DNA from 2 places in the Arcicella rosea genome. Region 2 is predicted to be linked to the other one. Evidence: riboswitches for the same ligand, from Rfam matches in the RefSeq annotation. Region 2 holds a riboswitch; the other holds the start of a gene.
The links. Region 2 has a riboswitch for thiamine pyrophosphate ahead of ABID42_RS03390 (TonB-dependent receptor). Riboswitches for the same ligand answer to the same signal wherever they lie in the genome.
Positions count from the first base shown of each region.

Region 1: it holds a riboswitch for thiamine pyrophosphate, as region 2 does, so the genes downstream of both, thiS (sulfur carrier protein ThiS) here and ABID42_RS03390 (TonB-dependent receptor) in region 2, are expected to answer to the same signal.

Region 1 is NZ_JBEUMS010000004.1:342,042-345,259, reverse strand. Features, by position in the region: gene thiC (phosphomethylpyrimidine synthase ThiC) at 1-1,692, opposite strand, end outside; gene thiS (sulfur carrier protein ThiS) at 1,730-1,933, opposite strand; TPP riboswitch at 2,178-2,275, opposite strand; gene ABID42_RS07685 (AraC family transcriptional regulator) at 2,587-3,218, shown strand, end outside.
Region 2 is NZ_JBEUMS010000001.1:756,759-759,976, reverse strand. Features, by position in the region: gene ABID42_RS03395 (GNVR domain-containing protein) at 1-984, shown strand, start outside; TPP riboswitch at 1,161-1,257, shown strand; gene ABID42_RS03390 (TonB-dependent receptor) at 1,366-3,218, shown strand, end outside.

The DNA of each region.
Region 1 (3,218 bases), on a different contig from region 2:
AGCAATTTTTGCTCCTTCGGCAGGTAAAGTTTCGTCGTGATATTCACGAGCAGTATCTGGATCAAGTGCTAAATTGAATTGATCTTCCCAACGGAATTCAAAACGAGCTTTACTTAAAGCATTATCACGAATTTGCGCACCATAATGTCCTTTGGCAAGGTCGGCAGCATGTGCAGCAATTTTATAAGTGATTACTCCCACTTTCACATCTTCTTTGTTTGGCAAACCTAAATGTTCTTTTGGTGTAACATAACAAAGCATTGCACAACCAAACCAGCCAATCATGGCTGCACCAATCCCAGAAGTAATATGGTCATAAGCTGGAGCAATGTCAGTTGTCAATGGTCCAAGTGTGTAAAAAGGTGCTTCGTGACATTCTTTCAATTGCTTGTCCATATTTTCTTTAATCAAGTGCATCGGCACGTGACCCGGCCCTTCTATGATGGTTTGTACATCATGTTTCCAAGCGATTTTCGTCAATTCACCCAAAGTTTCTAATTCAGCAAATTGAGCGGCATCATTGGCATCAGCAATACTTCCAGGACGAAGTCCGTCCCCCAAAGAAAAAGCTACATCATAAGCTTTCATGATTTCGCAGATTTCTTCAAAATGTGTGTAAAGGAAATTCTCTTTATGATGAGCCAAACACCATTTTGCCATGATACTTCCTCCACGAGAAACAATTCCCGTTACTCTTTTTGCCGTCATTGGCACATATCTCAACAACACGCCTGCATGAATCGTAAAGTAATCAACGCCTTGTTCTGCTTGTTCAATTAACGTATCTCTGAAAATCTCCCAAGTTAAATCTTCTGCCTTTCCTCCTACTTTTTCTAAAGCTTGGTAAATCGGTACTGTGCCAATTGGTACAGGAGAATTACGGATAATCCACTCACGGGTTTCGTGGATATTTTTACCTGTCGATAAATCCATGATGGTATCAGCACCCCAGCGACAAGCCCAAACGGTTTTTTCTACTTCTTCTTCGATGTTCGATGAAACCGCAGAATTACCAATATTGGCATTTACTTTCACCAAAAAGTTACGCCCAATAATCATTGGTTCACTTTCTGGGTGATTAATATTATTAGGAATAACAGCTCTACCCATTGCCACTTCCGAACGTACAAACTCTGGCGTTATTAAACCCTTTGGCGTATTTGCTCCGAAACTATGTCCTTCGTGTTGGTGTCCGATACTTTTCAAAGCATCAATTTTCTGGTTTTCACGGATGGCAATGTACTCCATTTCTGGCGTAATAATTCCTTTTTTGGCATAATGCAATTGCGAAACATTTTGCCCTGCTTTCGCTCTTAATGGCTTCTTCAAATGTTCAAAACGAAGTGAATCCAAAGCTGGATTTGCCAAACGTTCACGACCATAATTTGAAGAAATACCTTCTAATTCTTCTACGTCTCCACGATTTACAATCCATGATTGACGTAATCTTGGCAAACCTTTTCTTACATCAATATCAATATTGGGGTCTGTAAAAGGTCCACTGGTATCATATACCGTAACGGGTGCATTTTTTGACATCACTTTACCATTTACCAAAGTATCTGACAAAGATATTTCACGCATTGCTACTTGAATATCATGTATTTCTCCCTGAACATATACTTTTTTTGATGCAGGAAATGGCGCTCTACTGATGGTTTCAGTCTGAGGAGTTTTTTCTGTTTTCTTCATGTTTTTCATTAGTTTTTGGAGGATTCAATGACAATCTTTAACCGCCTTGCGTAGCACGAATGAGCATTAATCGGTCATTACTTTCAAGCTTGATAGCAGACCATTCTGCACGAGGAATTACTTCTTCGTTGATAGCTAAAGCCAATCCACGGAGTTCGTTAATACCTTGTTGATTCAGCACTTCGATTAAAGTAGGATTTTCTGAAAACTCAAATGTTTCGTCGTTAACAAAGACTGTCATTTCATGAATTTATTTAAATAAAAACAAATGAACTTTAACGGAAACCAAGAAGAAATTGTGAGCGTGTACGAGCAAGCTTTGGGGAAACTTTTGTGATATATTAGTTGTACACCTAATCATCCACAAAATGTGTCATCCACCTAAAAACAAGAATGAAAAATCAATCTATCATTTTAAAGCTAACCAAGAAAAGCAGTGAAATTTTAGAAACGATGATGAAATACTTGCATCGAATTTGAATTGAAAAATCTGCCTTACTTTTTCCTACGCAGCAATTACGCCGTTCAGGTTTTGAGGGTATAATCTCAGCCCGTTATATTTAAGGCACCCCTAAAGTTTGAGACAAATGTAAAGTATAAAAATTGAATTCAAGGCAAATATTTTTGTTTTTTTTTCACTCATGTCTTTTCAAAAATATTTTTGGATTTAAAAACAAAAAGCCATCAATTATGATACAAATTCTACTTTAAAGTCTTACAAGTCATAAAATCAACCATAAAAACTAAGGGAAAACCCTTGATTTTAGTATATTCTATAGACTATTTGTTGCAATATTGACAATAAATTGCAATTTTACTGTATAAATACTTCACTATACTTATGATACTTTAACTACATAATTATTTGTATTATTTTAACCCTTATTATCTAAGATGACAAAAATTTATCGAGAAATTACGCCACTTACTTCAAATGATTGCTTCATGGTTTTTGATAGAACAAAGAATAAATTTGATTTTCCTTTACATTATCATGAAGAGTTTGAGTTGAATTTTATCGAAAACGCAAAAGGTGTGAAAAGAGTAATCGGCGACCACACCGAAGTGATTTCAACTCAGGAATTGATTTTGATAGGTTCGAATGTACCACATGGTTGGTTTTCACATGAATCTGAAATGGAGGATATTCATGAAATTACAATACAATTTCACAAAGATTTATTTGATGAGAAATTCTTAAAAAGAAATCAAATGAGCTTTATCCGCTCGATGCTAGAACGTTCGGCTAGAGGAATTTCCTTTTCACAAGAAACCATTCAGGCAATTAAACCTCGCTTAATCGGACTCACACAAACCAATGGTTTTTGTTCGGTAATGGAATTGATGTCTATTTTACATGATTTGTCGGTTTCGAGAAATATGAAAACCTTAACGACAGTGACTTTTGCAAATGAAACCGCTACTTATGATAGCCGAAGAATTGAAAAGGCTTTTGTATATATGAGAAACAATTATGATAAGGATATTTCGCTTGAGGACATTTCCAAAATCGTGAATATGACGGT
Region 2 (3,218 bases):
TTCATTTTTAGCACTTTATGTACTTGTTTTGGGGTTTGGATAGCTTATAATATTCCAAATGAATATACTTCACAAGTGCAGATTTTACCCGAATTGGAAATCAAAGAAGGAACTGAAAGTATGAATAATTTTAAATCTTTGGCTGGACTTGCTGGCGTTGACCTCAGTAGTTTTGGTTCGACAGAAGCCGTTCGCCCAGATTTATATCCGAATATTTTGCAGAGTACACCTTTTTTGATGCAACTACTTCATTTAAAAGTTCGCTCAATCGAACATCAGCGAGAAATGCTTGTTTCGGATTATCTAAAGGAATGTAGTAAAAAGGAAATACTTGTAAAGCTCGTTGGGGAATCTAATAAAAGTGAATTTCAGAACTTGAATGAACCAAAAATTACTCCAGAATTGATTCATTTGAATAAAGAAGAAGATTTACAAATCCGAGAATTGCATAAAAGAGTTGTGACTTCTTTAGACAAAAAAACAGGTGTAATTACAATGTCAGTAAAAATGCAAGACCCTGTAATTGCCGCTACGCTTGCCAAATTTACCCAAGATTATCTATTAAATTATGTGATTCAGTACCGAACAGAAAAAACCCAAAAAGACATAGATTTCTTATCCTCACGAATCAATGAAGCACAAAAACATTATGAAAAAGCCCTTTTTGCGTACTCACATTATCAGGACATGAATAGGAATTTATTCTTGAACATCGCCAAAGATGAAGGCAAAAAATTACAACATGAAGTAGAATTGGCTTACAATCTTTACACTCAATTAGCTACGCAATTAGAAGAAACGAAAATTAGAATTCACAGAGAAACACCCGTTTTTAAAGTACTAGAACCTGCACAAGTGCCTGTGAAGAAAAGTAGTCCGTCGAGGGGAATTATCATTGTAGGCTTTACTCTGTTAGGTTTATTCATTTCAGTTGTAGGTATTACGGTTAGAAATTTTCACTTTTCTGAAGTCTTCAAGGCTTGAGTACCTGTTTAATAAACTAAAAACCTAAAATTGTATACCCTCAAGTCTCAAAGTCAGTAAATCCTAAAATCTAAAAAATAGTCTTGATTCTTGTCTCTTGTGTCTAAAGTCCAAAATCCTCAAGTCTCAAAATAAAAAAATACAATTTATCAGTTTTCGTCATACCTTTGTCTTACAATCACAAAAAGGGGTGCCTTAATATAACGGGCTGAGATTATACCCACTGAACCTGATGCGGGTAATTCCGTCGAAGGGATTTTGTAAATTTGGTTTTGCGTTATAATGACGTAAACAGATTTAAAATCAATCAATCACATAGGGTTTCACATTGTTAAATCTAACGGGATTTGACTCCTTTGCCTGTTGTTAATCTTTTCAAAAATGAAAAATTTAACGACTAATCTGAGAAATCTGTCTATTCAGGCAGGTATCATCAAGCATTTCGTTGCCATGATTTTTTCTTCAAAGAATCAACATTTTGCTATTTTAAAGTATTCAAATCTTTTAGTTTTAATACTTTTTCTCTTCACAAAATCATACGCCCAATATACTATTTCAGGAAAAGTATTTGACGCCGAAAGTAATAAACCTTTGGCTGGAGCAAACATTGTTTTAGTGAATGCAGTAAGAGGAACGCAAAGTAATGTACAAGGTGTTTTCACCCTTAAAAATGTAAAAAAAGGTACTTATACTTTGAAAATAAGCTTTGTAGGTTATGAGAAAAAAATACAAGTAATTGATTTACAAAAAGATGCTACTTTCAAATTCGAACTTAGTAAATCTACTTTTGCCGCAGATGAAGTAGTAGTAAATGCTACTAGAGCCAATGCAAAATCAGCCATTGCTTTTACGGATGTTTCTAAAGAAGATATTCAGAAGCAAAATCTTGGTCAGGATATTCCTCAATTATTAAACTTTACACCTTCGTTAGTTTCTACTTCTGATGCTGGTGCTGGAGTGGGTTATACAGGGATTAGAATCAGAGGAACAGATGCTACCAGAATCAATGTGACTATTAATGGCATTCCTTTGAACGATGCGGAATCTCAAGGTACTTATTGGGTAAATACGCCCGATTTGGCTAGTTCGGTAAGTTCAATCCAAGTGCAGCGTGGCGTGGGTACTTCTACCAACGGTGCTGGTGCTTTTGGGGCATCAATTAATATTTCTACTAACGAATTCAGAAAACAGGCTTATGCCGAAATCAATACTGCTTATGGCTCATTCAATACTTTAAAAAACACTATTTTAGTTGGTTCTGGTTTGGTAAACGATAAATTTACTTTTGATGCTCGTTTGTCGAAAGTTACTTCTGATGGTTATATCGACAGAGCTAGTTCTGATTTAAAATCATTCTATCTTTCGGGAGCTTACTTTGGAAAAAAATCTTTTGTTCGTCTGAATGTTTTCTCCGGAAAAGAAAAAACCTATCAAGCTTGGGAAGGCGTATCAGAAGCAACTTTGCCGATAAATCGTACTTTCAATTTATATACTTATCCAAATCAAACGGATAATTATCAGCAAGATCATTATCAATTACTTTCTTCGCATACTTTATCAAATGTGTGGACATTCAACTTGAATTTCCATTATACTTATGGGCGTGGATATTACGAGCAGTTTAAAGAGCAAGATAAGTTTTCAAAGTATGGTTTACCAAATATTGTATTAAAAGATACCACGCTTACTAAAACAGATTTAGTTCGTAGAAAATGGTTAGATAATGATTTTTATGGAACAACTTTCTCTTTTGATTATCAGGGTATTAAGAAGTTAAAAGCTAATATTGGTGGTGGATTAAATCAATATGATGGTCGTCATTATGGAGAAATCATTTGGGCGCAATATGCTTCTACTTCAAAATTAGGAGACAGATATTATAACGGAACGGCACAGAAAACGGATTTCAATATTTATGGAAAAGTATTCTATCAGCTTACTGAAAAAATAAATGCTTTTGCTGATTTACAAGTAAGAACTGTAAATTATGAAATTAAAGGAACGGATGATAATCTTTTGAACATCGGACAAAAAGTGGATTATAAATTCTTTAATCCAAAGTTTGGAGTAAGTTACCAAATAGCGTCTAATGCTTCGGCTTATGCTTCTTACAGCGTAGGCAACAAAGAACCTAACCGTTCTGATTTTGTTGATAATGTTGGTGCAACACCTAAATCTGAAAAGTTGAACGATTTTGAAGTAGGTTATAAAGTTCAAAAAGGAAAAGCTGCTTT